DNA from 2 places in the Moraxella nasicaprae genome. Region 1 is predicted to be linked to the other one. Evidence: riboswitches for the same ligand, from Rfam matches in the RefSeq annotation. Region 1 holds a riboswitch; the other holds the start of a gene.
What was found. A riboswitch is a leader RNA that binds a small molecule or an ion and turns the genes downstream of it on or off. The one in region 1 is predicted to bind thiamine pyrophosphate.
Positions count from the first base shown of each region.

Region 2: linked by a shared signal. The riboswitch ahead of thiM (hydroxyethylthiazole kinase) and the one ahead of thiC (phosphomethylpyrimidine synthase ThiC) in region 1 are both predicted to bind thiamine pyrophosphate.

Region 1 is NZ_CP089977.1:1,022,508-1,039,219, forward strand. Features, by position in the region: gene LU297_RS04780 (LytR/AlgR family response regulator transcription factor) at 1-675, shown strand, start outside; gene hemC (hydroxymethylbilane synthase) at 741-1,685, shown strand; gene LU297_RS04790 (uroporphyrinogen-III synthase) at 1,672-2,418, shown strand; gene grpE (nucleotide exchange factor GrpE) at 2,598-3,110, shown strand; gene dnaK (molecular chaperone DnaK) at 3,285-5,192, shown strand; gene nqrM ((Na+)-NQR maturation NqrM) at 5,382-5,636, shown strand; gene LU297_RS04810 (MFS transporter) at 5,906-7,087, shown strand; gene hisH (imidazole glycerol phosphate synthase subunit HisH) at 7,141-7,776, opposite strand; gene hisB (imidazoleglycerol-phosphate dehydratase HisB) at 7,801-8,394, opposite strand; gene def (peptide deformylase) at 8,584-9,105, shown strand; gene LU297_RS04830 (NirD/YgiW/YdeI family stress tolerance protein) at 9,254-9,592, opposite strand; gene LU297_RS04835 (ABC transporter ATP-binding protein) at 9,761-11,602, opposite strand; gene LU297_RS04840 (hypothetical protein) at 11,795-12,145, shown strand; gene thiC (phosphomethylpyrimidine synthase ThiC) at 12,211-14,064, opposite strand; TPP riboswitch at 14,167-14,282, opposite strand; gene LU297_RS04850 (D-amino acid dehydrogenase) at 14,445-15,695, shown strand; gene LU297_RS04855 (WG repeat-containing protein) at 15,702-16,712, shown strand, end outside.
Region 2 is NZ_CP089977.1:381,244-397,955, reverse strand. Features, by position in the region: gene LU297_RS01675 (hypothetical protein) at 1-106, shown strand, start outside; gene LU297_RS01670 (hypothetical protein) at 122-418, shown strand; gene LU297_RS01665 (hypothetical protein) at 442-729, shown strand; gene LU297_RS01660 (acetyl-CoA C-acetyltransferase) at 776-2,059, opposite strand; TPP riboswitch at 2,270-2,370, shown strand; gene thiM (hydroxyethylthiazole kinase) at 2,586-3,401, shown strand; gene thiD (bifunctional hydroxymethylpyrimidine kinase/phosphomethylpyrimidine kinase) at 3,398-4,216, shown strand; gene thiE (thiamine phosphate synthase) at 4,213-4,878, shown strand; gene LU297_RS01640 (MFS transporter) at 4,875-6,224, shown strand; gene LU297_RS01635 (3-oxoacyl-ACP reductase) at 6,410-7,780, shown strand; gene LU297_RS01630 (MaoC family dehydratase) at 7,811-8,704, shown strand; gene LU297_RS01625 (serine hydrolase domain-containing protein) at 8,788-10,038, shown strand; gene hpt (hypoxanthine phosphoribosyltransferase) at 10,276-10,785, shown strand; gene folD (bifunctional methylenetetrahydrofolate dehydrogenase/methenyltetrahydrofolate cyclohydrolase FolD) at 11,001-11,852, shown strand; gene LU297_RS01610 (YadA-like family protein) at 12,603-16,712, shown strand, end outside.

The DNA.
Region 1 (16,712 bases):
GCATTGCCACCAGATTGGCAGGTGGTTTTTTTGCCCAGCCATCACCTTGATGATACCAATCTACTAGATGTCATCATGTGTCACCTTGCCCAAGACAGCACCATCGTCGCTGTCATGTTGCCAGCTGCTTGTGCCGTCATGCAACATCTTGATGCACTCAAATCGCACGCCATCATCTTGGTGCATGACGATGAATCTTTGGCAATGAAAGCATGGGAGCTTGGTGTGGACGACTATCTTGTCACGCCCATCACCACAGAAAAATTAGCCAATAGCTTAGCCAAAATCAGTCAGCCCACGCTGGCAACCTTAGCTTGGCACACCCAAAATCAGCCAACCAACCATCTCATCACCAACAACAAACACGGCACAAAACTCATTGATGTATCAAACATTTATTACATCATCGCTGATCACAAATACCTGACGGTTCATCATACCCAAGGCACGACACTGTTTGGTGGCACACTCAAATCGTTGGCTGATACCTACCCAACCTTATTACGCATTCATCGAAATACCCTCATTAATCCTGCTTATCTGCACGCCATTGACCAGCATTTGGGGCAAGTGATGGCGGTTGTGGCAGATGATGCTCGCAAATTTTATCAACCCTTGCCAATTTCGAGGCGAGCCTTGCCAAGCGTTCGCAAATGGCTACGCAAGGCGTTTTGATTGGCTATTTTGTCAAGAAAGTTTTATAATGATGATGATTGATAGACCAAAAAATAGGAAATCTTATGACCACGCCCAAGACATTAACCATCGCCACTCGTCAGTCTCCGCTGGCTCTGTGGCAAGCCAATTTTGTCAAAGATGAACTGCAAAAATTATACCCACAGATGGACATTCGCCTGTTGGAGTTGGTGACCAAAGGCGACAAAATCCTAGACACCCCTCTTGCCAAAATTGGCGGAAAAGGCTTATTTGTCAAAGAGTTAGAAACCGCCCTTTTAACAGGACAGGCAGACATTGCGGTGCATTCCTTAAAAGATGTGCCAATGGTTTTGCCAGAGGGTCTCACCATTGGGGCATATCTTGACCGTCATAGCCCTTTTGATGCTTTTGTCAGTAACGATTTTGAGAGTTTAGATGAATTGCCACAAGGGGCAAGAGTTGGCACTTCAAGCCTACGCCGTGAATGTCAGCTTAGAGCCTACCGCCCAGATTTGACCATCATCAGCTTGCGTGGTAATGTTGGCACTCGCCTATCCAAGCTTGATAATGGCGACTATGATGCCATTATCCTTGCCCAAAGTGGCTTGGAGCGATTGGGGCTACACGAACGCATTCGCCACAGCCTACCTGCTGATATTTGCCTGCCTGCGGTCGGTCAAGGAACGCTTGCCATCGAATGCCGAGACGATGAGATTAAAGCACTCATCAAACCTTTAAATCATGACACTTCCGCCCTAAAAGCCATCTGTGAACGGGCGATGAATCATGCCTTAGAGGGTGGCTGTCAGGTGCCGATTGCTGGATTTGCTACTTTGGTGGATAATCTTTTACACTTGGAGGGGCGAGTGGGTACGCCTGATGGCAACACCCTCCTAAAAGTGGTCAAACAAATAAGCATCACAGACAACGCCCATCATGATGCCATCGAACTGGGTCAACAAGTCGCCACAGAACTCTTGGCACAAGGGGCGGACAAGATTTTGGCGACTGTTTATGCCAATGCCTAAACCCATCTTAATCAACACTCGCCCCAGTCATCGTGCTGGGGCAATCGGTCAGTTGTCTGACTTGTGTGTATTGGACTTACCCCTTTTGACCATTTGTGACCTACCCATCGGTGCAGCTGAGCGACAGATGATGCTTGATTGGCAAGCTGGTCATTACCAACTGCTCATCATCACCAGCGTAGAGGCGGCACGAAGAGCATTACTATTTTTAAAAAACACAGACTTATCCACTCTGCCTGCCACACCCATCATCGCTGTTGGCGATGCTACCGCTGATGTGCTGACACAAGCAGGTCTGACAGCGACCACACCAGCCATCGCCAACAATGAAGGCATGCTGGCAATGCCTGTGGTACGCTCGCTACAAGCCAAAGACAAGGTGCTGATATGGCGTGGGATTGGTGGTCGTAGGCTAATGCATGATACTTTGGTCAAAAAAGGTGTCATGGTCGATGCGTGCGAGTGGTACAAAAGAGACAGACCCGATGATTTGACCGCAAATTTTGCCAAACTACAACCCAAACTTGATGGCACGCCTTTTGTTCTCATCAGTAGCCAAATGGCACTAGAACACTGGCAAACCCTACCGCACACACACGATTATCACTATTTGGCATTGGGCGACCGACTGACCAAGCTTACCAAACAAGTCTATCCAACCAGCCTTGTTAGCTGCATTGCCAACCTTGACCCCAAGACGATTGCATCAAGCATTACCAAGATGACAGCCTAGCCAATCTTATCATGGTGCAGTATCTTTGCATCTTTTTATCCTTTGTCACGCCCAAATCACCCAAAAAACCGCCCAATTTGACAAAAATATCAAAAACTTTTGTTTTTTGTCTTGAAAATTACCGCCTTAACCTTTATCAAGTTGGGGAATTTAATTGTTAAACATTGGGGCAACGAAAAATGACGACCGAACCAACCACCGAAGAAATCATCGAGCAGACGACCGAGCAGGACGAAACCAGCCAATTACAAGAGCAGCTCATTGCCTTGCAAGAAGAAGTCAAAGCAGCCAAAGAAGCTGCCGCTCGTGCCAATGCCGAAAGCTATAACGCTCAGCGTCGCATGGAACAAGAAACCGACAAAGCCAAAAAATACACCCTACAAAAGTTCGCCAAAGACTTGCTTGATGTGGTGGATAACTTGGAGCGAGGCTTGGAGGCTTCTGAAAAAGCAGGAGCGGACGAGAGTGTGTTGGAGGGCTTGCGTTTGACTCACAAATCATTGCTCAGCGTCCTTGAAAAGCATGGCGTGAGCGTCATCAACCCAGCAGGCGATAAGTTTGACCCAGAAAAACACGAAGCGGTCGGCATCGCACCTGATGTGGAAAAAGATGTGGTTGGCACAGTATTGCAAAAAGGCTATGCCCTTAATGACCGCACGCTACGCCCTGCCATCGTGATGGTGGGTGGCTAAGGATTTTATCAATAATTTCAATGGGTTAAAGACAAATAATTTTTTAAAAATATAAAAAATTTTTGATAATCTGCCCTTGAAAAGCAAATTTGCAACCAAATATAGCACTCAAAGTCCAAGCGAATGTATGACTTGGAAAGCTGAACAAAATTTTAAAATAATCGGAGAAAAATTATGGGTAAAGTTATCGGTATCGACTTAGGTACAACCAACTCTTGTGTGGCAGTGCTTGAAGGCGACAAAGTTAAAGTCATCGAAAATGCAGAAGGTGCTCGCACCACGCCATCAATCGTTGCCTTTAAAGATGGTGAAACGCTGGTTGGTCAATCAGCCAAACGCCAAGCCGTCACCAATCCAAAAAACACCCTATTTGCGGTCAAACGCCTGATTGGTCGTCGCTATGATGATAAAGTCGTTCAAAAAGACATTTCACTTGTGCCTTTTAAAATCGTCAAAGCTGACAATGGTGACGCATGGGTAGAAGTCAACGACAAAAAACAAGCACCGCCTCAAATCTCGGCAGAAGTTTTGAAAAAAATGAAAAAAACCGCCGAAGACTATCTGGGCGAGACCGTAACCGAAGCAGTTGTGACTGTTCCTGCTTATTTTAACGATGCTCAGCGTCAAGCCACCAAAGATGCAGGTAAGATTGCAGGTCTTGATGTCAAACGCATCATCAACGAGCCAACCGCTGCTGCCCTAGCCTATGGCGTGGACAAAAAAGGCGGCGACCGCACCGTAGCAGTTTATGACTTAGGTGGTGGTACTTTTGATGTCTCTATCATTGAGATTGCTGATGTGGACGGCGAACAACAGTTTGAAGTGCTGGCAACCAATGGCGATACGCACTTGGGCGGTGAAGACTTTGACCTTGCGTTGATTGACTTCTTGGTTGATGAGTTCAAAAAAGACACAGGCGTCAATCTAAAAGGCGACCCACTTGCCATGCAACGCCTTAAAGAAGCTGCCGAAAAAGCCAAAATCGAACTGTCAGGCAGCCAATCTACTGAGGTAAACCTGCCATACATCACTGCTGATGCGTCAGGCCCTAAACACCTTGAAATCACCATCAGCCGTGCTAAGCTAGAAGGCTTGACCGAAGAGTTGGTATCTCGCACCATCGCACCGTGCAAAATCGCCCTAGAAGATGCAGGTCTATCAGCGTCTGAGATTGACGATGTCATCTTGGTTGGTGGTCAAACTCGTATGCCACTTGTCCAACAAAAAGTGCAAGAATTTTTTGGCAAAGAGCCTCGCAAAGACGTGAACCCTGACGAAGCAGTAGCGATGGGTGCTGCCATTCAAGGTGCGGTACTTTCTGGCGACAAAAACGATGTACTATTGCTTGATGTAACACCACTAACCCTAGGTATCGAGACCATGGGTGGCGTGATGACTGCCATTATCGAAAAGAACACCATGATTCCTACCAAAAAATCACAAGTGTTCTCAACCGCTGCCGACAACCAGCCTGCGGTCAGCATTCAGGTGTATCAAGGCGAGCGTAAGATTGCCAATCAAAACAAACTGCTTGGCAACTTTGACCTAACCGACATTCCGCCAGCACCTCGTGGCGTGCCACAGATTGAGGTTACCTTTGACATCAACGCAGATGGCATCATGAACATCTCTGCTAAGGATAAAGGAACTGGCAAATCACAGTCTATCCAAATCAAAGCAGACTCTGGTCTGTCTGATGAAGACATCGAAAGAATGATTCGTGAAGCCGAAGAAAATGCCGAAGCAGATAAGAAATTTGCTGAGCTTGCAGGTGCTCGTAACGAAGCAGATGGTCGAATCGCTGGCGTTCAAAAAGCCCTAAAAGATGCCGCTGACAAAGTCACTGATGAAGAAAAAGCCTCAGTAGAAGCTGCCATCAGCGAACTAGAAGCAGCCACCAAAGAAGATGATGTTGATGCCATCAAAGCAAAACTTGAAGCATTGGACAACGCTTTCTTGCCAATCGGTCAAAAAATCTATGCTGACACTGGCAATGCTGGTGCAACAGAGCAGCCGACTGCCAACCAAGCTGCCGATGATGGCGTGGTCGATGCTGAGTTTACCGAAGTCAAAGATAAATAATCTTTTGACATCGTCTTAAAAAAATAAATGCACCGTCCAACATAATTTGGGCGGTGTTTTTGATGATACCAAGCAAACTTTGTATCAAGCATAAACAAACTTAATACAAAATACTGATGCTGTATTTGCTATAATGTGTCCAATATTTAAACAACAAACCAACGATAGCAACGAATAAGAGAGCCAATGATGAGCGATATTCTTAGCCAATTCCTACCAATCCTTGCGGTAACTTTTGGGGTGTTTTTGCTGTTCTTTTTATTCATGGGCGTGGGTTATCTGGTCAAAAAACAACCACTCAAAGGTTCATGCGGTGGTGTTGCCAATCTGATGGGCGATGAATATTGCCAATTTTGTGGCAATGACCCAAATAAGTGCGAAAGTCAAGCCAAACTTAGCCCAGAAATTCAGCACAAGGCTCAAGCCATCTCAAAATCCGCCTAACACAAACAGCCACAACTTTTTTTGTTGTGGCTGTTTTATTTTTGGTACATCTTGCACAAGATTTGGCATACTCACTTTGAATACCACTATTTTATGACAAGCTACCAACAAACCAAAAAATAAAATTCAGCGTTTTGCCTTAAAATAGCTTTTTATTTTTATGATTCATATAAAAACCCTTATCTGATGTGCTAAATTTTATCAATTTTATCCATCACTGAACGCTTTTTGATATAATCAAAAAGCTTTTTTTACTCCTACCACTACCCATGAAATCCAAGCCTGCTTCCAACACGCCTGCTCTTATTATTCTGCTCATTGGGCTAGTCTTGGCTGCGGTCAATATGCGTTCGCCTCTTGTGATGATTGGCTCAATCGCCAGCACCTTACAAGAACGACTGGGATTGACCGCCAGCGACATCGGCTATCTTGGTGCGTTGCCCATGCCTTTATTTGCAGTCGGCTCACTGTTTGCCCCAGTGCTTGCCAGACGCTTCGGCTTAGAAAAGATGATGATTGGCATGACATCACTGCTGGCAATCGGGGTGGCTACTCGGGTTTGGTTTGGCGTGATGGCGTTGTACATCGGCACACTGATTCTATCTTTTGCCATTGGCATGCTCAACGCCTTAACCGCCCCATTCATCAAACAATATGCACCCAATAACATCGCACTTGCCACAGCAATATTTAGCCTTAGTATGTCCACCATGGCAGGTATTGGTGCATGGGTGGTACTGCCCATCGCTACAAGCACCTCATGGCAGATGGCGATGAGTTTTTGGGGAATATTTGGATTGGCAGCGGCACTGGTGTGGCTTTATGTGTATCGCACCCATCACAGTCCTCGCCAAAGTTCACTCATCACCAATCATCAAAAATTTAATGCATGGCGGTCGGCAGCAGCTTGGCAAATGGCGGTATTGCTAGGCTTGCAGTCATTTTTATTTTATGCGGTGGCAAGTTTTTTACCGTCCATCGCCACTTGGTCAGGATTATCCACCAGCGACGCCAATTTTTCGGCATTTTTATTTCAAATCATGGCACCCTTAGCGATTTTATCCCTAACCATTCTCATCAAACAAGGCTGCCCTACTCGTCTGATTGGTGTGACAGGGTGTGTATTTAATGCTTTGGGAATATTTGGCATCATCTATCTGCCCACTTATTTGCCCTATTGGGCAGCGATGATGGGTTTTGGTTGTGCGATGGTATTTACGCTTAGTCTGATGATGTTTTCGTTTCGCACGCAAAATACCGACCACGCCCGAGATTTGTCAGGCATGGTGCAGGCGGTAGGGTATTCATTGGCGGTATTTGGACCGCTTGGAGTGGGGCTGTTGTTTGAATATACAGGCGACTGGCAAGTAGCGTTGTGGCTACTTGCAGCATTGATGCTCATCAATCTGCCATTTGGCTATTTGGCAACTTCTGATAGGCAGATTGATTGATTTGAAGATGAATAAACTGCCAACCACCAACCGACCGTCACGGCAGGATTGTTTTAGGGTTGCCATTTGATGAAATTGGACAACAGTCTTAATCCTGCTTCATGGCTTTTTTCGGGGTGAAACTGAGTGATGAACAGATTATCACGAATGACGCTGGCACAAAAAGACTGCCCATAATGGGTATTTGCCACAATCAATCCAGCCGTATCATCAGGGTCGCAATAATAACTGTGGGTAAAATAAAAATGCTGATGATTGCAGCCTTGCCACAGTGCATGATTGGTGTCGGCACTCACCACATTCCAGCCTACATGAGGAATTTTGATGGGCGTGCCATTGTCACACCACGCATCATCAAATCGTCGAACCGTACCAGATAAGACACCAAGACACGCCACATCGCCCTCTTCAGAGTGATTAAACATCGCCTGCATGCCCACACAAATCGCCATCACAGGCTTGCTATCAAGTGCTTGCTTAACCGCCACATCAATGCCATGCAATCGCATATTTGCCATCGCATCACGCATCGCACCCACACCTGGCAACATCACTTTATCAGCAGCGTTGATTTGCTTTGGGTCGCTGGTGATGACAACATTACCTCCTGCCACAGTCAAGGCATTGGCAACAGAATAAAGATTGCCCACACCATAGTCAAGCAGGGCGATGGTTGGTGATTTCATGATATTTTCCCAAAATCCAAAAAAGAGTTATAGCATTTCTTTGGTTGATGGCAACACGCCTGCGGCTCTTGGGTCGTATTCAACCGCCATACGCAAGGCTCTTGCCAATGCCTTAAAAACGCTTTCGATTTGATGGTGGCTGTTTTTGCCTTTTAGGTTATCAATGTGCAGCGTGATAAAAGCGTGATTGACCAGACCATAAAAAAACTCACTGAACAAATCCACATCCATTGTACCAATGTGCGAACGAGTAAATGGCACTTGCATGTGCAGACCTGGACGACCAGAAATGTCCACCACCACACGGCTTAGGCTTTCATCAAGTGGTGCATAAAAATGCCCATAACGGCGAATGCCTTTTTTATCGCCCAAAGCGGCTTTAAGTGCTTGCCCAATGGCAATGCCAACATCTTCGACACTGTGATGGTCATCAATGTGTGTATCGCCCACACATTTGACATCAAGATCAATCAGTCCGTGTCGCTTGATTTGATCAAGCATGTGATCCAAAAATGGTACGCCTGTGTCCAACACGCCCTGACCTGTGCCATCAAGATTGATGCTGACACTGATTTGAGTTTCGGCGGTATTACGAGTGATGGTGGCGGTGCGTGCGGTCATAAAAATCCTTGTAACTAATGGCAAAATACAGGTTGAATGGCTTTATATTTTTGCACAAAAGGTAAATTTTTCCAACTGATTTTTATTCATTATCTACGGTCAATGAAGGGGCGGTACAGTCAGATTTTTATTTTTGCGTTTTTTGTTTTATAATGAGACACAGTCACTTAATAACATAAAGAGTATCCCATGGCACTACTTCCTATTTTAGCATATCCTGATCCACGCCTACGCACCATCGCTCAGCCTGTGGCACAGATTGATGACGACATCAAGACTTTGATTGATGATATGTTTGAGACCATGTATGCCGCCAAAGGCATCGGTCTTGCCGCCACCCAAATCGACCGCCATGTACAGGTCATCGTGATGGACTTGGCTCGTGATGGCGAAGAACCTGCTCCACAGGTGTTTATCAACGCCAAAGTCACTCCCTTGACCGAAGAGCTTGCCCCCTACCAAGAAGGCTGTTTGTCAATTCCTGAGGTGTACGACACCATCGAACGCCCAAGCCGTGTACGAATTGAGGCATTAGACAAAGAGGGTAAGCCATTTAGCATCGAAGCAGATGGCTTGCTGGCGGTGTGTATCCAGCACGAGATGGACCATCTAAACGGCGTATTGTTTGTGGATTATTTATCTTCGCTCAAACAAAGCCGAGCCAGAGATAAGGTCAAAAAAGTCATCAAAGCTCGTGAAAGAAACAGCTAACCACAAGCCCCAACTGGGGCTTTTTTAGAAATCAGGCACGCTCCCACCGCCCAAACCATACGCCCCAAACTCGCCACTCTTACACCGCATAGGTGGTTAAATCAATACTGATACAAAAAACCACCAGTTCATCGCTGGTGGTTTTGGTTTAGTGGATTTGCACAAAATCAGCATCGATTTCCACACGATTGGATTTACGACTGATGTCCACCTCGCCTGTGATGGTGACATTTTTGCCGACCAGCTCTTGTGGGTTATGGTAATAATCATCATCAATCTCCACAATAACCTTGCCTGAGGTATCTTGTAGTTCAAATTTCTCTCTACCAAGCACTCGCACAATCTTGCCCGTGATGCTTACATGGCTGTCGTCCATCATTGTTTTGACGGCAGCGGCTTGCACAGTCTGTGTGCCATAGTTTGCCTGTGCAGTCATTGCAGTGGTGCCAATCAGCAGGGTTGCTAGCATTGTCTTTAAAACTTTCATAAAAATCTCCAAAATTAATTCTTTAATATACAAAACGATTCATCGTTTCGATGGATATATTTAATCACAGTAAACTTAAAGAAACCTTAAACACCCTTAACATTCGTCAAAAATATCAAAAAAGTTTGTAATCAATTGATTTATATAAGATATTTTTTATCAATCAGACTATTCTTCCGCCAAGAATCCACCAGATTGCCTTGCCCAAAGACTGGCATACACGCCATTTTTGGCAATCAATTCATCATGACTACCCATCTCAACAATCCGCCCCTGATCCATCACCACCAGCTTATCCATTGAGGCGATGGTCGAAAGTCTGTGGGCGATGGCGATGACGGTTTTGCCCGCCATCATCTTATCAAGGCTGGTGGTAATGGCGTGTTCTACTTCGCTATCTAACGCACTGGTCGCCTCATCAAGAAGCAAAATTGGTGCATTTTTTAGCATCACACGAGCGATGGCAATACGCTGACGCTGACCACCAGAGAGCTTGACACCTCGTTCACCCACTTGGGTGTCCAGCCCTGTATTGCCGTGTTTATCTTGTAGTGTCTGGATAAATTCCCACGCATGAGCTGCTTTAGCGGCGGCGATGATTTCGTCATCGGTGGCATTAGGGCGACCGTAAGCGATGTTTTCTCGTACGGTGCGATGCAAAAGCGAGGTATCTTGGGTAACCATACCAATCTGCTGGCGTAGAGATTCTTGGGTTAATGTGCTGATGTCTTGTCCATCAATCACGATTTTACCACCGCTGACATCATAAAATCTAAGCAATAGATTTACCAAAGTGGATTTGCCAGCACCAGAACGACCCACCAATCCCACTTTTTCGCCTGCGTTAATGGTCAAATTAAACCGTTCAAGCAGTCCGATTTTGTCATCGCCTTTACCATAATTGAACGATACTTGGTCAAACTCAATCTTACCCTGTTCCACATGAAACATTTTGGCATCAGGGCTATCTACCACAGCGTGTGGCGTAGTCAAGGTGTTCATGCCGTCTTGTACTGTACCTAAATGCTCAAACAAAGATGCCGTCTCCCACAGCACCCAGTGTGTCAGACCTTGTAAGCGAATTGCCAATGCACCAGCTACTGCCACCGCACCAGCACCCACCACGCCTGTATACCACAGATACACACTCATGGCGATACTGCCCGATACAGTGATGACTGCAATCAAAGACACCAAAATTTCAAGAATGGAGACCAGACGCATCTGGTTATGCACCTTACCCAAAAAATGCTGCATGGCTTCTTTGGCATAAGACAGCTCACGGCGAGAATGACTAAACAGCTTGACCGTGCTGATGTTGGCATAGGCATCGGTGATGCGTCCTGTCATCAAAGCTCGTGCGTCCGCCTGCTCTTGGCTGACTTTTTGTAATTTTGGCAATAAAAACACCAAAAGACCAACCACCATCAGCACCCACGCCACAAAAGGTATAGCAAGTAGCGGATGAATGCTGACCAGCACCGTGCCAGCCCCCACCAAAAAAGTACCAATGAATACAAATACACCAATGAGCGTCATCGCCACATCACGCACCGCCAAAGCAGTTTGCATCACTTTGGCAGAAACTCGACCAGAAAACTCATCTTGATAAAACTGCATGGACTGTCCTAGCATATGCTGATGAAAAATCCAGCGAAGTCTCATCGGTACAACACCTTGTAGCACCTGATGATGAATGGTGGTTTCAAATAAAAGAACCATAGGAATGATGGCGGTAATGGCAAGCATGGTTAGCAGCTCAGTCTTTTTGGTTTGCCAAAACTCCTGTGGGCTATACATACCTAGCCAATCAACAATTTGCCCCACCCATGAATAAATAAATGCCCAATAAAGCCCAGAGATTGCGGTTAATACCGTAAACAAAAGTAGCCAGCCACGATAGCCTACTGTACAAGCATAAATGAACGAAAACAGTCCACCTGAATACTTAGGCAGGTTAATGTCTGGATAGGAGTCTAGGCGTTTTTCAAAATACGAAAAAAAAGACATTCTCTTTACCTATTTTTTAATTTTTTCATATTATAGCAGATTTTTAGACACGCCTTATTGACAAAGTATTCATCTATCAAACCAAAATAGTATAAATAAAACAACTTTTCTAATAATAGTGTATCGCTTGACAATCCAAAAAAAAAACGATAATAAATTTTTATGTTCTTTGTGTTTATCAAGGAATTTATCATGAAAAAGCTACTGGCAATTCTAGCATTTACCCTACCCATGACTGTTTTAGCAAATGGCAATCTGCCTTTTGTGGGCAAGAAGCAGTTTTGGAGCTACTGCATCAGCGGTATGGGCTACACTCATTATCTGGAAATCAAAAAGAATGGCAATGCCAAAATCTATACGGTCAGCAATAAAACAAACAGAGTGGGAATGGTCGAATATCAAGGCAAGTATCGCACAGTGATGGAAGATTCAGAAGGTCGGTATTTTAAAGTGTTAAATCGCCGACAAATTGCCCTAACTGACAGTCAAGGTAATATTGACTATGATTCTTGCGGCGAAGAGGCTGTGATGAGATTACAATAATTCAAACCGCTCCACAAAAAAACAAAGCCATCAAAAAACGGCTTTGTTTTTTTATTGAGATACATTTAGGCTTTTAAGTACAGCTCACTCCCTTGCTCGGCAAATTTCTCTTTCATTTCTTCCATACCTTTGGCGTATTCACGCACATTTTGGGTAATTTTCATTGAGCAGAACTTTGGCCCACACATCGAGCAAAAATGAGCCGATTTATGAGCCTCTTTGGGCATGGTTTCATCGTGCATTGCCCTTGCCGTATCTGGGTCTAGCGATAGATTAAACTGGTCTTCCCAGCGAAACTCAAATCGTGCCTTAGACAGGGCATTATCTCGCACCTGAGCGGACGGATGTCCTTTGGCAAGGTCGGCAGCGTGGGCGGCGATTTTATAAGTGATGATACCGTCTTTGACATCTTTTTTGTTGGGCAAGCCCAAATGCTCTTTTGGCGTAACATAGCACAGCATTGCCGTGCCATACCAGCCAATCATCGCCGCCCCTATTGCACTGGTGATGTGGTCATAACCAGGTGCGATGTCGGTGGTCAAAGGTCCTAGCGTATAAAAGGGGGCTTCTCCGCAGTGTTCTAACTGCAACTCCATATTTTCTTTAATCATGTGCATAGGCACGTGTCCTGGCCCTTCTATCATCACTTGTACATCATGCTCCCACGCTCGTTTGGTCAGCTCGCCTAAGGTTTTAAGCTCGCTAAATTGAGCTTCGTCATTAGCATCTTGGATACAGCCAGGGCGAAGTCCATCGCCCAGACTAAACGAGACATCATAGGCTTTGGCAATTTCACAAATCTCATCAAAATGCTCATAAATAAAGTTTTCTTTATGATGAGCCAGACACCACTGAGCCATAATAGAGCCACCCCGAGAGACGATGCCCGTCAAGCGATTGGCGGTGAGTGGCACATAGCGAAGTAGCACACCAGCGTGAATGGTAAAATAATCCACGCCTTGCTCGGCTTGCTCAATGAGTGTATCCTTAAAAATCTCCCAAGTCAAGTCTTCTGCCACGCCATTTACCTTTTCTAAGGCTTGATAAATCGGCACTGTACCAATCGGTACAGGGCTATTGCGGATAATCCACTCCCTTGTTTCGTGAATATTTTTACCCGTTGATAAATCCATAATGGTATCGGCTCCCCAGCGAGTTGCCCAAGTCATCTTGGCAACTTCTTCATCAATGGACGAACCTAGGGCGGAATTGCCGATATTGGCATTGATTTTGACCAAAAAATTTCGCCCAATAATCATCGGCTCACTTTCTGGGTGATTGATGTTACAAGGGATAATCGCTCGCCCACTAGCAACTTCTTGACGCACAAATTCTGGGGTAATTTCTGTTAGGTTATTTGCCCCAAAGTTTTCGCCTTTGTGCTGACGCATATCCACGCCCTCGCGCTGTTTTTGGTTTTCACGAATGGCGATATATTCCATTTCAGGGGTGATAATGCCAGCTCGTGCGTAGTGCAGTTGGGTTACATTTTTGCCTTTCTTGGCTCGGCGTGGTTTGGTGATGTGAGCAAAGCGAATATCTGCGGTGCGAATGTCATTTAATCGTGCCTTACCAAAATCCGATGTTAAACTGGGCAAGACTTCGCTGTCATCTCGCTCGGCAATCCAGTTTTCACGCAGTTTGGGTAAGCCCCGATTTAAATCAATACTCACACTTGGGTCGGTATAAACGCCAGAAGTATCATAAACCAAAATGGGGGGATTTTGTTCAAAGCCGTCTTTGGCAAGCCCTGTGGGCGTATCAGTCAGGGAGATTTCACGAAATGGCACACGAATGTCGTCTCGTGAACCTGTTACATAGACTTTTTTGGAAGCAGGCAAGATACGGGTTAAATCTTTGGCATCTTGTTCGTGCTGGTTGATAAGTTCGGTTGGGGATTGATTTGCGATTTGGCTCATCATAATTTCCTTTTTAAATGGCTAATAAACAAATCAAGCCATCAAAAATCTTATGATGAAAAAGTATGATTGATGTAATACCAATCATTAAAAGACTTTGTAAGATTTTGAAAACTTGATTTCCTACGGCGGTACGAACCGCATCAGGTTCAACGGATTGCCAATGGCTCTCAGCGGTTTTTATTTGCACAGCAAAAACCGCACTCCGTCAAGTTGTGTTTATTGTAGCACAATTTTTAGGCAAATTAGACATTTAGCCAGATTGGTATTTTTAATCAAAAGACCACTTTTATTCAAGATAAAATAATTAAAAAACCCACCAATACATGTTATGATGGCAATTCTATGAATGTTTTTTCGTGTAATGTTGGAGGTGGGATATGAATATCATTGTCTTAGGGGGCGGAGTCATCGGCACAACCACCGCCTATTATCTTGCCAAATCTGGGGCAAAAGTTACCGTCATTGACCGCTGTGCCAATGTTGCCGAAGAGACAAGCTTTGGCAACGCAGGGCAGATTTCGCCCGGCTATTCAACGCCTTGGGCAGCTCCAAGCATTCCAATGAAAGCGGTCAAATGGCTGTTCCAAAAGCACGCTCCCCTTGCCATTTCTCCTGACGGCACAGGCTTTCAGCTTTCGTGGATGAAACAAATGCTTGCCAACTGCAACGCCCAAAAATACGAGATTAACAAAGAACGCATGATGCGAGTTGCCGAATACAGCCGAGATTGTATCCGTGCTTTGCGTGATGAAATTGGCATTGATTACGAACACCGCACAGGCGGAACTTTACAGCTCTTTCGTAAACCTGCTCAGCTTGAAGCAATGAAACTAGATACCAAAGTGCTTGATGAGTGCGGTGTACCTTATGAAGTCTTGGACAAAGATGGGCTTGTGCGTGCTGAACCCGCCCTCGCTTATGCCAGTGCCGAGCTTTTGGGCGGTCTAAGACTACCCAATGACGAAACAGGCGACTGTCATTTATTTACCAAACGCCTTGCCGAACACTCTAAAACTTTGGGCGTAGAATTTAAATTTAACACCGTCATTGACAAAATTATCTTTGATAATCAAAAAGTTACAGGCGTGGTGGCAAATGGCGAAACCTTGACGGCAGACGGTTTTGTCTTGGCGTTAGGGAGCTATTCTCGGGCAATGGCAAAGGATTTGGGGCTTGATTTGCCTGTGTATCCTGTCAAAGGTTATTCCTTAACCGTGCCAATCGTGGACGAAACAAAAGCCCCTGTTTCCACCGTGCTTGATGAAACTTATAAAATCGCCATTACTCGCTTTGATAAGCGGATTCGTGTGGGCGGAATGGCAGAGCTATCAGGCTTTGACAAATCCCTAAACCCTGCTCGCCGTGCCACACTGGAAATGGTTACAAAGAGCCTATTTGACGGAGGCGACTTGCCCAATGCCAAATTTTGGACAGGACTGCGTCCAATGACCCCAGATGGCACACCCATCATCGGAGCGACCAAGTTTGATAATTTATTTATCAACACAGGACACGGCACGCTGGGCTGGACGATGGCGTGTGGTTCTGGTAAGTTGCTTTCTGATATTATTTTAGGTCAGCCGACACAGATTAAGATTGATGGGCTTAATATTGAGCGTTATCGGTAATTGGTTATGTTAAAATTTTTGTTATCAAGTTGTTTGTTGTTTGCCAATATTGCCTTTGCCAATTCGGTATTTTTTGAAATATTTGATAAAAAAGACGACCAAGAAGTTGTTGGCATCATTACCGCTAATGGCAAAACCATTATTCCCACAAAATATCAGCACATTATCCAAAATAATGATGATATTGATGGCAATAAGGATAGAAAATGGGTTGGTATTTATGAAAATGACAACAAAGAATATACCGACTACTACACATTAGATGGTCAATTTTTAAAATCACAAGCAAGCACTATACCTTATTCAGAATATGAATTACCCAATTTAATGCTTGATTATCCCGATATTAATGATAAGGAAAAGCTTGCAAAAGTTAATTCTGAAATAGAACAAAAAATCAATCAATTAAGTGAAGAAGATAGAGAGTACAGTTATAAAACAAATGTTATTATCAATAGTTATTTGTCTTTAATCAATCGCAAAACTGGCAAACAAACACCTTTAACCGATAAAAAGATTGCCAAGCTGTCTCGTTTTCAAAATGTTGGCGAGCGAGAGCTTGGGGTTATTGGTGCAAGGGACGAAAATGGCAAATGGGGCTTTATTGATGATGATGCCAATTGGGTTATTCCACCCCAGTTTAATGATTTGAATGATGACCATCGCTCTTTTGCAAAACCCTTACCCAATCATATTTTATCCATTTATCAATTTTATAAAAAAATTGATGATAATTATGAAAGGTGTTGGAGTTTTGTTTTTAAAGATGGTAGTACAGCAGGGGAATTTGATTTTTTTAAAGGTTTTGAAAAGCACTCAAAATATGGCAACATTGGCTTTGCCGAGCCGTGTGGTGCTTACTTGTCAGACCATAATGGCATTATTAACGATAAAGGCGAATGGCTAATTACACCACAAAAAGGTAGGCAGTTACTCTCACTTCCTGATGAACAAGATTTTGTCGCCATTCAGAATGTTGCCATTGATGAACAATACAATGATAAGCATATAGACAAA
Region 2 (16,712 bases), 640 kb from region 1:
TGTTTATGCTGCCGTAACAAGAGCAATGTCGCCTTTTTTCATTATTTGGTTTTATCAAGGGTGGAAGGTTGCTCAGCTGAAAGAAAGGGTATTTTGGGCGGAATAATCAAGGAGTGTTGTGATGCTTGGATTTTTTGCAACAGAGCTGGTTTTTGCATGTCAGTTTTATTTGTTAGTCATGCTATTTCATGATAAGAAAATTCACTGGTGGCGTCTGCTACATATAGCGGTGGGGTTTTTGCCCAGTATTTTTTTATTGTGGCATTATCCAGAAAAGCAGACGGCGAATGTCATGGCAATGCATTTGGCGATGGTGTTAATCATATCATTGGTTGTTTCTCAAAGCTCTCGTCCGCAATATGAACAGTTGCTTCGTTCCCATATTTTTAGGGATAAATTTAGAATAAAAAAATTTTAACCAACCAATCAAGGAGTTAGACGATGATGACATATTATGATTTTTCTTTTGATTTGACGATGAGCATATTGGCATTTTTGGGACTTGCCAGTTTGGTATTTTGTTATTGGGACGGCAAGACAATCAAGCTAGATTGGTTGTTATTTACCATCGTTTTCTTTTTATTGGGTGTTTATACCAATCATATGTTTGGCGAGGAAACGCTTTATTTTCAATGGCTGGGCGGGGCGTTATATGCAGTTGGTATATGGCCAATCTTATTTGCCAATATGAAATATAAGGCGTGGCGACAACAATCGAAAAATCAATGAATAAAAAACAGCACCAATGACGGTGCTGTTTTTTTTGGATTGTCAATCAGCGTTCTAGGATGCAGGTTACACCCTGACCACCAGCAGCACAGATAGAAATCAATGCACGACCAGAGCCCTTTTGGGCAAGGAGTTTGGCAGCACTGGCAAGGATTCGCCCACCTGTGGCGGCAAAAGGGTGTCCAGCAGCCAGACTTGACCCATTGACATTGAGTTTAGTGCGGTCGATTGAGCCAAGCGGTGCATCTAGACCCAAGCGGTTTTTGCAAAAGTTTTCATCTTCCCATGCGGCAAGTGTCGATAGCACCTGTGATGCAAAGGCTTCGTGAATTTCATAAAAATCAAAATCCTGCAAAGTCAGACCAGCCTTAGCAAGCATTTTTGGCACAGCATAAGCAGGTGCCATCAAAAGTCCTTCGGTCAAGCCTTCTTTACCAATAAAATCCACCGCCGCTGTTTGCTGATGGGTTAGGTAGGCTAGGGGCTTATAACCGTGTTTATCTGCCCACTCGTCACTGGCAAGCAAAACACAAGATGCACCATCGGTTAATGGGGTGGAGTTGCCAGCGGTCATCGTGGGGTTGGCATTCTTTTTGCCAAATACAGGTTTTAGGCTGGCAAGTTTTTCAAGCGTGGTATCGGCACGCAGGTTGTTATCTTGGCTAAGACCTTTGTATGGTGTGATTAGGTCGTCAAAGAACCCCTCGGCATAGGCTTTGGCAAGATTTTGATGGCTTTGATAAGCCAATTCATCTTGGGCGGCACGGCTGATGTTCCATTCTAGGGCGGTAATGGCCTGATGCTCCCCCATCGATAGACGAGTGCGTGGTTCGCCATTTTGGGGGAAAGCAAGCAGTTGTTTTGGATTGATGGTGCTAAGAGCGGTCAGGCGGTCTTTGGCGGTCTTGGCATTACCCAGTCGAATCAAGGATTTTCGCACGCCATCGCCTAAGGCAATCGGTGCGTCCGAAGTCGTGTCCACCCCGCCTGCAATACCGCTATCGATGATACCAAGTGCGATTTTGTTGGCAACAGCAAATGCTGCCTGCAAGCCTGTACCGCACGCTTGGGAGATATCGTAGCTTGGTGTGGTTGGCGATAGGCGAGTGTTGAGCAGTGATTCTCTGGTAAGATTTAGGTCATTGCTGTGTTTTAGGACAGTGCCAGCAACAACTTCGCCAATCTCTTTATCCGCCAAATCAAACCGCTCAACCAAACCGTCCAATGCAGCACTTAACATATCAATATTGCTGGCATCGGCATACACACCGTTACTACGAGCAAAGGGAATGCGATTTCCGCCCAAGATGGCGACTTTTTTGATGGTCATGTGAAATTTCCTAATTGATGAATGGTGATTGGGCTTAGATTAGCATTATTTACCAACAAAATCATGAATTAAGCCAATTTTTCCTTATATTATAATAAAATATTATAAGAAATTTATATTTGAATACTTATGGTTATTATTTTGATTTAATTTTATACAGTGATTTATTTTATATTGACAATATTTTTTGATTTGTTTAAACTAAATGACAAAATTTAGTCGGGGTGCCTAGACCGTGATGGTCAGGCTGAGATGATACCCGTGAACCTGATACAGTTAGCACTGGCGTAGGGAACTAAGATGAACTTATTTGATTTATTTGACGGTTGTCTGCCGTCCTAACTAAGCCTTTTTTGGGTCTGTTTTATCAAGACCTAAAAGGGCTTTTGTCTTTTTGGTAAGCATCATATTGTCCAAGCAATTTTGATGAGTGCTTACTGTCTTGATGAATTTGACCTAAATACTGGTGGTTGATGACAATCTGCCATCAATCTTCGATGAATAAAATCGTTTTTAGGGAGAATTTATGAATTTTCAGTATCTATCCAAGATTCGCCAGCAAAACCCTTTGGTGCATAACATCACCAATCTGGTGTCTGCTCATTTTACCGCCAATGGATTGCTTGCCATTGGTGCATCGCCATTCATGTCGTCCACACTTGATGAGATGAGTCAAGTGCCTGCCATTGCCGATGCTTTGGTCATCAATATGGGGGCGTTGAGCATCACACAAGTAGAGGCGATGCTTGTGGCTGGCAAGGCGATGAATGAGCTGGGTAAGCCTGTGGTGCTAGACCCTGTGGGTGCTGGTGCAACTGCTTATCGTCAACAGATTGCCAAAAAACTGCTTAGCGAAATTCGTTTTTCTGCCATTCGTGGCAATGCTGGCGAGGTGGCGTTTTTGGCAGGTGTGGATTGGCAAGCCAAAGGCGTGGACGCTGGCTGTGGTCATGCTGATGTGGCGATGCTTGCCAAAGACTGTGCCAATCGATACGGCTGTGTTGTGGCGGTTAGCGGAGCGGTGGATTATGTCAGTGATGGCGATGTGGTCTTTACCATCAATAATGGCACACCAATGTTTCCCAAGATTACCGCATCTGGCTGTCTTTTGGCTGGCGTGTGCGGTGCATTTTTGGCGGTGGCAAATCCATCTGAGGCATTGCAGGCGGTTGTGGCGGCAGCTGGTAGCTATGCTGTGGCAGGAGAATTGGTGGCAGCTCGATTGGAACAAACCCAGTTGGGGCAGTTTTATGTGGGGCTGATGGATTGTCTTGGGGCGATTGATGATGACACGGTTGCCAAATTTGCCAAGATTGATGAGTATCAAGGAGGATTGTCATGATGTATCAAGCTCTAACCATCGCAGGGTCGGATTCTGGTGGCGGTGCAGGCATACAGGCAGATTTGAAAACTTTTGGGCTGTGCGGGGTGTTTGGCACTTCGGTGATTACCGCCATCACCGCCCAAAACACCAAAGGTGTGTTTGATATTCATCAGATACCGCCTAAGACCATCACAAGCCAGCTACATGCGGTGGTTGATGATTTTAGTATTAAGGCGTGCAAGATTGGTATGCTTGGCGATGTGGCAAGCATACAGGCGGTGTATGATTTTTTGGTACAGCACAAGGCAAGCGTTGGCAAATTGATTATCGACCCTGTGATGATTGCCAAAGGTGGGGCAAATTTATTACAAGAAAATGCGGTAACGGCATTGATAAAATTATTGCCATTGGCAGATGTCATCACGCCCAACATTCCAGAGGCACAAGTTTTGACAGGATTGAGCATTAGTGATGATGACAGCTTACAGCTTGCCATTGATAAGTTGCATCAAATGGGCATCAAAGGAGTCATCATCAAAGGTGGTCATCGTGATGATGAGTGGTGTCGTGATTGGGTGTCGGTAGGTGGTTCAAGATTTTTTGTGGAGCAAAGACGGATTTTACAGTCAGGGACGCACGGCACTGGTTGTAGTTTTTCAGCTTGCCTGACAGCTCAGCTTGCCAAAGGTGTGCCGATGATGGATGCCATCAAAGACGCTAAGGCATTCATCACGCACGCCATTGCCAACCCCATTAAGGTCGGAGGCGGCATCAATCCTGTCAATCATTGGGCAGGGGCGGACGCCATCAAAGCAAGGAAACATCTGTTATGAATTTGTCATCATTTGACCCCAAAATCCTAAATTTATACTTTATCGCAGGAACACAAGACTGTCGGCATCTAGCAGGCGACCGCAGCGAGCATCTGCTAAATATCCTACATCAAGCCTTGCAAGCAGGAATCAGCTGTTACCAATTTCGAGATAAGGGAGCATTTTCGCTGCAAGATAATCCAAGCGAACAAAAACAACTTGCCAAAGAATGCCAGCGGCTGTGCCAGCGGTATGGCGTGCCGTTTATTCTAAATGACATGGTGGAGCTTGCCTTTGAACTTGGCGTGGACGGCATTCATGTGGGACAGGGGGATAAGTCGATTATTGACATTGCCCAAGAAATGCCCAAACCGATGATTCTGGGTCTGTCGGTCAATACTCTGGAACAGGCTCGATATTGGGATAGCATACCGCAAGTGAGCTATTTTGGCACAGGTCCGATTTTCCCAACCCAATCAAAAAGCGATCAAAAACCTGCTGTCGGCATCGAATTTCCCAAAATTTTGCGACAAGCTGGTATCCAAAAACCTTTTGTGGCAATTGGTGGCATCACACATCAATCCGCTCAGACTTTGCGTACTTATGGAGCAAATGGCGTGGCAATCATCTCTGCCATCACGCAAGCTGACAACATCATAACTGCTGTGGAGCAACTAAAATGAACCAATCTGGCGATAATCATTATCTGTCTTTACCCCAAAAAAACAACCCCAAAAAAGTCGCCATCGCTACAATGACTGGCACAACCATTGAGTATTTTGACAACTATATCTATGCAATGGCGACGGTATTGGTGTTTTCTGAGCAATTTTTTGACCATAGTGACCCTGTTGCCAGTCAGATTGCAGCACTTTACACTTTTGCGGTCAATCTGTTGGCACGACCCGTGGGGGCGATGTTGTTTGGGCATTATGGCGATACTTTGGGGCGAAAAAATGCCCTTGTCATTTCACTGCTGTTGATGGGTGTTTCAACGGTGGTGATTGGTCTTTTGCCAACTTATGCCAGCATTGGCGTATGGGCGACAGTATTGCTATTTTTATGTCGTACCTTGCAGGGCATTGGACTTGGTGGCGAATGGGGTGGTGCGGCATTGGTGGCATTGGAAAACGCCCCACAAAGCAAGCGAGGATTATTCACTGCCTTTCCGCAGCTGGGAGCGGCACTAGGTCTGTTTTTGGCGAACTTGGTCTTTTTGGGATTGGCACTTGGCTTAGGTAAAGAGGCGGTCAGTGCTTGGGCGTGGCGATTGCCGTTCATTGCATCTGCTTGCCTTGTGATGATTGGTCTGTATGTGCGTCTTACTCTGCAAGAAAGTGCGGTTTTTGACCATGCAAAAAATCAGGATAAACTACACAAATTGCCCATTAAGCAGATTTTTACAACGCATAAAGTGCCGTTTTTTAAGGCGATTTTGATTGCTATTATTGGCTATGTGCAATTTTATATGGTGGTTATTTTTGGGCAGATTTATGCAAAGAGCAGTACGCAGCTGTCTGATTTTGGGCATGCACAGGGCTTAGGTTTGCCCAGTGAGCAGTTTACGATGGCATTGCTGTTTGGGGCGGTGGTATTTGCCATCAGTATTGTGGCGGCAGGTCATCTGTGTGATAAACTGGGTCGCAAAACTGTCCTAATTGCCAGCACCAGTCTGATTGGTGTGTTTGGGCTGTGTTTGCCGATGTTATTGGCACAAGATGGCTTGGTGTATCAGGCGGTCGGGCTGTATGGTTTTATTGGCATTGGCATGGTTTTGCTTGGGGCAAATTTTGGACCAATGGCGGTGATTTTGCCTGAGTTATTTGCCACGCAGGTGCGTTATCTGGGTGCGTCGCTTGGTTTTACTTTGGCGGGCATTTTGGGGGCAAGTGTAGCAACCATCGTCGCCATCAAGCTTAACGCTCAGTTTGGTCTTATTGGCGTGGGCTGCTATATGCTTGTCAATGCGGTGCTGTCGTTGATTGGTTTATTGATGGTGCGTGAGACTAAGCAGACCACGCTGACCTGATTGCCTTTACTGCTTTATTTGTAACCGTCGGTCGGTGTTTTGATGGGTTCATTAAGCTGGCTGGCGGTTTTTTGTGCGTTAAATGTGGTATTTGGTATGTAAGTTGGGTTTGGTTTTTTGATGATTTTGTGGTAAGGTGTTAGCATAAAATAAAATAGCAATACAGCCAATTTTTGGGAGAAATTATGAGTGACCGTTATGGCGAATTGATGCAGTCTTCTTTGGGTAGAAAAGTTGCCAAAAATCTAGGACTGCCTGTCCCAATGAAACTTGACCGCTATGAAGCAGGTCAGCCGATTTTGCGTGGCGAGGTGGCACTGGGTCTGTCTGTGGGCGATGATGAGGCGGTGCGTCAGCAGTTGGCACAGATTTTGGGCAAGCTATCTGCCAACATTTCCACCAATCAAGGCGAATTATTGACGCTTGCCAGCACCAGCTTAACTGAGCGATTGAGCGATGAGAATGCTCGCTTTAAAGTGGCAATTTTTGATGCCACCAACCTAAAAAACAGCGATGACCTAAAACAGGTTTATGAGTTTTTTCATCTGATTGCTCGTCGTATCAAGTCATCAGGCAGAATCATTGTCATTGCTCGCCCTGATTGTTGCACAGGGGGCGATGTGCATTTTGCCCTTGCTCAAAGAGCGTTGTTGGGTTTTGTTAAGTCGGTTGCCAAAGAGTTTAAAAAAGGCATCACCGCCCAAGTGCTATACCTACAAAAAGGTGCAGAAAACGAACTGGAACACACTTTAAATTTCTTCATGTCAGCAAAATCTGCCTATGTGTCAGGTCAGCCGATTACGATTTGCCAATCATCTTATCAGACCAATGACACTTTGGCTGGCAAAAAAATCCTAGTAACAGGGGCAAGTCGTGGTATCGGTCAAGCCATCGCCACTATCTTGGCACGAGATGGGGCAAAAGTGTATTGTCTTGATGTACCACAAGCCTTGCCAGAGCTACAAAAAGTGGCTGGACAGATTGGCGGTCAGGCATTACCGCTTGACATCACAGCAGACGATGCAGGCGAGCAGATTGTGCGTGCTTGTGGTCAGCTTGATGGTGTGGTGCATAATGCAGGCGTAACTCGTGATAAGACTTTGGCAAACATGAGTGAGGATAAGTGGGATTTGGTGCTAGGCATTAACTTGACTGCCATTGCACGCATCAATGATTATCTATTGGCACACGATGGTCTGTCTGATGCTGCACGCATCGTGTGCATATCGTCCATTTCGGGCATCGCTGGCAATCTAGGTCAGACCAACTATGCAATGAGTAAAGCTGGCGTGATTGGCTTGGTTGAGGCGACTGCCAAACTATTTAAAGGCACTCATCGCACCATCAATGCAGTCGCACCAGGATTTATCGAAACCAAGATGACAGGGCAAATTCCATTTGCCATTCGAGAGGCGGGTCGCCGTATGAACTCGATGACACAAGGGGGCGAACCTGTTGATGTGGCTGAGACGATTGCTTGGCTGATTGCACCACAAGCAGGCGGTATCAATGGTCGTGTGGTGCGTGTTTGCGGTCAGAGTATCTTGGGTGCATGATTGGTTCGTCAATAAACAGTAGGATAATGTATGTCAAAAAAACAATTTGACCAGTTGCCAAAGATGCACACCACTTACGCCAATGTCATCAAAAGCCTATTGCCAAGTAATGACAAAAAAGCAACTACTTTGCCTGATGATGTCTATGTGGTGGATAAGCTGGTAATTGACCAAGCCAACTTGCAAGAATACCGCAAAATCTGTGGTTTTGTGGACGATGGACGAGTGCCAGCGACTTATTTTGCGGTATTGTCTCAGACTTTGCAGATGAACATGATGGCAAAGCCAAACTTTCCATTTGCGATGCTTGGACTGGTACATCTAGAAAATAGCGTGACGGTACATCGGGCGATTTTTGATACCCAGACAGTCAGTATGTCGGTGCGTTTGGATAATTTGCGTGGACATGACAAAGGGCAGCAGTTTGATTTCATCACCAGCGTATCTGTGGGCGATGAGCTGATTTGGGAGGGGGTATCGACTTATTTGTGTCGTCAAAAAAAATCCAAACAACCCAAAGAGCAATCTACCGCACCACGACCCATCGCCACCCCAAAACCTGAACCAATGGCAGGGGGCGTACATGAAGTGCTGAGCATTGCCGAAGATATTGGCAGACGCTATGCGTTCGTGTCGGGCGATTTTAATTTGATTCATCTACACCCATTGTCAGCAAGGGCTTTTGGCTTTCCAAAGGCAATCGCTCATGGTATGTGGAGTAAGGCAAAAGCATTGGCAATCCTTGCCAAGACCTATGAATTGCCAGATTCTTATCGTGTCGATGTGACTTTTAAACAGCCGATATTTTTACCATCGCAGGTTGAGCTTATCAGCGACACTCCTTGTCAAATCGGTATTGAATTTGGCATTTATCAAGCTGATGGCGAAAAACCGCATTTGGTGGGTAGCATCGCCTATCTATAAATCATCAAACAAAAAACGGCATCTGGTTGATGATGTCGTTTTTTGTTTATCTTTATCCTAACCTAATGACAAGAATAACACCAATGATTGACTGGCAAGATTTTGACGAACTATTAGCACTGACTCAGTTTGACGATGCTCCTTGTGGTGGTGCATTGGCGATTTACCATCAAGGCAAGCAAGTGGTGAATACCGCCACAGGGCTTGCTTTACCTGACATGGCGTGGACGACCGATACTTTGTCGGTCAATTTTTCCATCGGTAAAGGCGTGATGGCGACTTTGATTGCCATTTTGGTATCCAAAGGAATGCTAGATTATCAAATGCCCATCGCTCATTACTGGCAAGCATTTGCTAAGCAGGGCAAGCAGCACATTCGCTTGATTGATGTCTTGACGCATACCGCAGGCTTATTTGATGTTCGTTCGGTGGCAAGCGATACCCAGACGCTGATTGACTGGCAGGCGATGACTGATTTGGTGGCACAGATGCCAACCAGCACGCCAGCAGGTCAAGAAAGCAAGCATTATGCCAGTGCGTACAGTGCCTTAGTGTCTGGCTGGATTTTGGGTGGATTGGTTGAGCGTGTAACAGGGCTAAGTTTGCAAGCGGCTCTTGATGAGTATCTTGCCAAGCCTTTGGATTTGGTGGGTCAGCTATACTATGGCGTGCCAAGTGATAAGTTGCATTTGATTGCCAAGCCCGAGCGATATTTTGACCCACAGACAGCAGACGCCCCCAGACGCAAGCCAACCCTAAAACCTGACAGCGATGCCACCAAACAAACCTTAGGCGAGCTACCTGTAACACCACTTTGGCAACAGGCGAGTGAGCTGACCACCGCCAACATCAATCGACTGTATTTTGACACCAGTCAGATGAATTTGGTTAATTATAAAAACGCTCTAATGCCAAATGGGCGAGATGGGCTAAGCTATCATAGCGATGAAGTTTTGACGGCAGTCATTCCTGCGGCAAATGGTGTCTCTACCGCCAATGCGTTGGCAACCATCTACGCCATGCACGCCAATGATGGTATCTGGCAAGACCAAATCCTCATCAATGCCCAGACACTTACTCAGATGCAAGCCATCTATACAGACGGCTTCGATGCTGTGATGCCTGCCAATATGCGTTGGCGAGCTGGATTTCATCGAGTATTTAGCTTGCAAAACGCCAGCCAAGCCTATGGACACATGGGTTATAACGGTTCTGTGGCGTTCTGTGACCCAAGCCGTCAGCTGTCTTTTGCCTTTATTCATAACTACGATACCACGATGCTCAATGATATTCGTCAATTTATTCTATCGGAAATGGCATTAAGTTTGGTATAATAGGTATTTTATCTATTTGGCGTGTCTTTTACGCTGATATATTATGATTTGATGATGGTTTATCATCAAGCCTTACAAAGATTGGCTAATTTGGGCAAAATCCTATACAAGCCAGCATGACTGCCAATATATCAGATATTGGGGAAGTGATTTTGTTCTTTGTGATGTGCTTATCAGCCATCATTTGTGATTGTTTTTAGGAGTAGCCTTGTGAGCGAACCAAGAGAATTAACCGTGATGATTTCTGCTGAGCAAATCGCCCAGCGTGTCAAAGAATTAGGCGATGCCATCAACGCCCACTATGCCAATAGCGATAAAGAGCTGGTGCTGGTTGGCTTGTTGCGTGGCTCGGTGCTGTTTATGGCAGATTTGTGCCGTCAAATCAACAAGTCGCACGAGATTGACTTTATGACGGTGTCAAGCTATATCAACAAGTCCACCGTATCTAGTGGCGATGTTAAGATTATCCAAGATTTAGACAGCGAGATTGCTGGCAAAGATGTACTAATTGTCGAAGACATCATTGATTCTGGTCGTACGCTATCTAAGGTAATGGAAATCCTACACACTCGCAACCCAAACTCTATCAACATCTGTACGCTGGTATCCAAGCCGTCTCGCCGTGTGATTGACTTGCCTGTGCAGTTTTTAGGCTTTGAGGTTGAGGACAAATTCATCGTTGGCTATGGACTGGATTACGACCAAAAATACCGCCATCTACCATTCATTGGCGAGATTGGTCTGTGATAACATGGGCGGATTAGCGTAGGCTAAAATCCGCCCATTTTTATTTGTCATATCTGCCAAGTTCATACACCAAGACTGCACGCTTTGATACAGACTTTGGTCTGATGGGCGTTTGATTGGTTTGGTATCTTGATGATTTGGCTTTTGGCAAAACACCGTATTTATCTTCATTAACCCAAGTTACCCCTCACATTCATTTTTATAAGGAACTAACCATGTCATTGGTATTGGACGGAAAAGCACTGGCAAGCAACATCGAAAACGAACTACGCACTCGTGTTGAACGCCTCAAACAGACCACAGGACGCACGCCCATTTTGGCGACCATCTTGGTGGGCGATGACCCAGCGTCAGCGACTTATGTGCGTATGAAAGGCAATGCCTGCAAGCGAGTCGGTATGGACAGCATTCGTGTTGAGATGCCCCAAGAGACGACCACAGAGCAACTGCTTGCCAAGATTGATGAGCTTAATGCCAATCCAGATGTGCATGGCATTTTGTTACAGCACCCTGTACCTGCTCAGATTGATGAGCGAGCCTGCTTTGATCGTATCAGCCTAACCAAAGATGTGGACGGTGTAACTTGCTTGGGCTTTGGGCGTATGGCGATGGGCGAGCCTGCCTACGGTTCTTGCACGCCGCAGGGTATCATGCACCTATTAGAGCATCATCAGATTGAGCTGGCTGGCAAGCACGCTGTCGTGGTTGGTCGTAGTGCCATCTTAGGCAAGCCGATGGCGATGATGTTGCTTAATGCTAACTGTACCGTTACCATCTGCCATTCTAAGACGGTCAATCTTGCCGAGCATATCCGCCAAGCCGACATCGTGGTCGGGGCGGTTGGGGTGCCAGAACTCATCAAAAAAGATTGGATTAAGACAGGAGCGGTCGTGGTCGATGCAGGTTTCCACCCAACCGATGAGGGCGGCTGTGGCGATATTGAGCTTGATGGTATTCAGGAGATTGCCTCAGCATACACGCCTGTACCAGGTGGGGTAGGGCCGATGACCATCAATACCCTGATTCGTCAGACGGTCGAAGCTGCCGAGGCAAAAGTGCAATCATGATACCGTCATGAATCATTGGTGCCACACAAAAAAAGACGGATTATCGCCGTCTTTTTTATTATTGTTGTTGATTAGCATTGGTAAAAATATACAATTTCTTACAAAAATACATGATGCAAATATTAGTTTACATAATTGGCAAATTTACCGTCTATGGACTGCCTTATTCAAATATTTTTATGATAAATAGCTAAATATTCATCATTTATATCGAATAAAATGATTATGAAATAAAATAATATAAAAAAATGAAGTAATGGACAAAAAATCTAGTAAAATCAAGTTTTTTCAGATTTTTTGAAATATTATCCCATTCTTTTATCATCAAAAAATTCATGGATATTGCATATTTTTTATACAAATTTGATTTTATCAAAAAGTGTGATATATGTTTTAAATTGTTAAATTATGATAATATTTCTAATTGTAATGATATGTAACAAAAAAATAAATCCTCAATTGAATATTTTATAACTATATGATTTTTAATAATTTTTTTAAATTATAACAAAAAATGAACAAATATACACAATGATAAAAAACTAAAATTTCGCAGGGGGGGGGGGGAGTAGATTTTTTAAATTTAGATGATATAATCTACACAACTTGCCAAATTTCTTTCAATGATGGGTTTTTGGTAAGGGTTAGTATTTTTGATTAATTGTTAAATTTTTATAACAAAATCATCTTTTTTGTTTAAAATTTAATCGATCTATCATTTTAAACCTTAATTTTTGAGAAGACTTGTTTATGAATAAAGTTTATAAAGTCATTTGGAACGCAGCGTCTGGTACTTGGACAGCGGTTTCAGAAATTGGCAAATCAAAAACCAAAACCAAATCATTGAGTGTAGCAGCGACTGCTGTTGCCTTGGCTGTGGCAGGTGAAGCTGTTGCTGCAACTGCACAACCTGGCGGTATCGCCATTGACCCAAAAGCTGCACAAGTTGTTGTGGCTGCAGGTGCTGGCACTAATACTGCTTCTGCTGGTAGCTTAGGTATTTCTATCGGTAGTGGTGCTACCACCGTTGGTGATGGTGGTAGTGCTATTGCTATTGGTACCAATACTTCTGCACAAAATGCCTCTATTGCTATCGGTGGTAATGCCATTGGTGGCAATCGAAGTGGTATTGCCATTGGTACAAATGCCAATGCAACAGGCTCTGACTTAAATGCCAAAATTGCTATTGGTGCTAATGCTAATGTAACTGGCTCAGGTAATGGTATTGCACTTGGTACTAACGCCACCTCACAAGCAAAAAACGCCATCGCATTAGGTACTGATGTTGTTGCTGACAAAGATGGTGCAATGGCCATCGGTCCAGGCAACACTCATGCTTCTGGTACAAACGCAATGGCATTGGGTAATGGTGCAGCCGCTTCTGGCGAATACTCATCTGCCATCGGTGTGAGTTCTGTTTCTAGCGGTCGTGACTCTTTGGCACAAGGTTCTGGTGCAACTGCAACTAACCAAGGTGCATCAGCCACAGGTGCTTTGTCACACGCAACCGCTACCGCAGCCACCGCATCTGGTGGTTACTCACAAGCAACTGCTGAATTCGCAACTGCTTCTGGTGCATTATCTACCGCTTCTGGCGTGCGTTCTACTGCTGTTGGTGCTAGCTCTGTGGCACAAAGCAGCGGCTCAATCGCTGTTGGTAACCAAGCCAAAGCAACTGCTGACCGTGCTACTGCTATTGGTAACGGCACAACAGTAAGTGCACCACTTTCAACCGCAACAGGTGCTCAAAATAATGTTGCAGGCACAGCATCTAGTGCTTTTGGTGCTCAAAACAATGTGACTGGTTCATATTCTAACGCTGTTGGTGCAGGCAACCAAGTATCTGGTTCATATTCTAATGCTGTTGGTACCTTGAACAATGTTACTGGCACAGCATCTACCGCTATCGGTCTAAATAACACCGTGATTGCGAACAATGCGTTTGTATTAGGTAGTAATATCACCAACCCACACGCCAACTCTGTGGTATTGGGTGCAAACTCTGCACCAGTAGGTTACACCACCGCTGGCGATACTGAAATCGTTTCAAGCAGCGGTAAGTCTTTTACCTATGGTGAAGATAACTATGCAGGCGTGCCAGACGAAAATAAAACAGGTAACTATCTTTCTATCGGTGCTGCTGGTGACGAGCGTCAAATCAAGAATTTGGCCGCAGGTAAAATCTCTGCTGACTCAACCGATGGTGTGAACGGTTCTCAGCTATTTGCTGTCATGTCTCGTATTGAAAGTGTGGCAAATACTGGTTTCCAATTAGGTGAGAACGACACTGCTGGTACCATTCACAACAACGCAACCAACATTGGTCTAAACAACAAGATTGACTTTAACAATGGTGATTTGACTGTTGCTAAGGTTATTGTTAACCCAGAAGATGGCGGTGCAAAAGTCATTTATGATGTTGTTACCCAAGAGCTAAAAACAAATGCAACTGACGGCAAGGCTGTTGTTGGCGATACACCTGCCAAGGCTGGTAACACCAACCAAGCTGCCGCTAATCCAAATGCACTAACCACCGCTCAAAATGTTGTTGATGCCATCAATGCCTCAGGCTGGACAACAACTAACAGCGATGGCACTACTTCTGTGGTTAATCCTGGTGATAAAGTAAACTTTGTCAGCGGCAATGGCACAAAGGCAAATGTGGTTACCAATGGCGATACCACAGTTGTTAAATATGACATCGACACCACAACTTTGTCAGTAGCACCAGACAACACTGGTAAAATCAACACCCCTGACAGTACAGAAGGTAGCAAGCTACTAAATGCAACAACCATTGCTAACGCTATCAACAATGCTGGCTTTACTTTGAAGCATTCAGCGGTTAATGGTGGTGACGACCTAGGTGGTGCAAGCGAGCTAATCAATGCAGGCGACGCTGTTGAAATGATTGCTGGCAAAAACCTATCTGTTAAACAAGATGCTGCTGGTAAAATCACTTACGCACTAAAAGAAAATGTCAGCCTAACCAATATCACCGTTGGCGGTCAGCCTGCCCAAGATGGTCAGCCTGCCAAAGCTCCAATCACTATTGGTGCTGATAAAGATGGTAACAATAGTATTTCTGGCTTGAACAATACATTGCCAGAGACGACCAATGCAACCAAAACTCAGCCAGCACCAAGCATTGCTCCGCAAGACCAAACCAAAGCTGCCACCGTTGGTGATGTGCTAAATTCTGGTTGGAATTTGAAGAGTGACAACAAAGATGTTGATTTTGTAAAACCTTATGACACAGTTGAATTCAACTCTGGCACTGGTGTTAAAGTAACAACCACCAGCAATGGCACTAATACCCAAGTATCTTTCTCATTGGCTGGCACTTCTATTTTGGAAACCAAACCAAGCACAACGACCACTGATGCTGAAGATGGCGTCATCAAAGTAAAAGATGGCGATGATTTGGGTGGTTTCGTTGGTGCAGGCACTGTTATCAATGCTATTAACAATGCAGGCTGGAAAGCAACTTCTGGCACAACTGGCACAGGCAAGCGTGGTGATGAAGGTGCAACCATTGAAGTGGTGAAAGCAGGCGAAGAAGTGAAATTCATCGCTGGCGACAACCTAATCATGAAGCAAGAAGGTCAAGAGTTTACCTACTCGCTAAATCCAGAAGTGACATTGGATAAAATCACCGTTGGCGGTCAGCCTGCCCAAGATGGTCAGCCTGCCAAAGCTCCAATCACGATTGGTGCTGACGAAGATGGCAACAATACCATCGATGGTCTAAACACCACCATCAAAGCACCAGAAAGTGCCTCTAATGAAAACGACAGCAAGCCAACCAAAGAGCAACAGGACAATGCAGCGACATTGGGTGATGTGCTTAATGCTGGCTGGAATTTGAAAAACAATGGTAATGCTGTTGATGTGGTAACTGCTTATGATACCGTTGATTTTGTTGATGGTAAAAACACAAAAGCGGTTGTCAAAGTGAATGCAACCACAGGTGCAAATGAGATTGCTTATGATGTTGAGGGCGACATCAAAGGTGTTACTTCTATCACTCTAAACACCCCAGCAAAACCAGCTGATGACACAACGCCAGCTACTCCTGAGCAGCCAAGTGCCATCATTAGCGTTGATAACAACGGTAGAAATGGTGTTGATGGTACTAATGGTGTTGGTGGTACAGAAGAAAATACCAAAACTCGTATCGTGTATGTACCAACAGATAAAGATGGCAACCCTGTTAAAGATGAAGATGGCAACACCATCAAAGAAACACTTGCTACTTTAAATGACGGCATCAAATTTGCTGGCAACACCAACAAGGTTGATCCAGCGACAGGCGAAGTACTAAAAGATGCTAATGGCAACCCAATCAAAGAAACCATCAACACCAAATTGAATGAGCAGTTGGTGATTCGTGGTGGTTTGAACAGCTCAGAGCCAGCATCTGACAGAAACACCCGTGTAGATGTTGAGAATGGCGAATTGGTTGTTAAAATCGCTGACAAACCAACTTTTGATGCCATTAAGCTAACCACACAACCAAAAGTTGATGCACAAGGCAACCCTGTGTTTAACCCAGTACCAACTTTGACTGGTGTTCAAGGTAAAGATTTGCAAGTTGATGGTGTGACGCCAAACAACCCAGCTCGTGATGTTGCCGCAATCAGTGTTGCTGATGATAAGGGCAATCCATCTCAAATCACGAATGTGGCTAACGGTGCAATCAACCCAACATCTACTGATGCCATCAATGGTGCTCAGCTGTATGCAGTGGTTGATAAAGTATCAGGCAAACTTGATGGTGTGACCAATAGCGATAGCAATTTGATTATCACCACCAAGACTGATCCTAAAACTGGTGAAAAAACCGCCAATATCGATCTA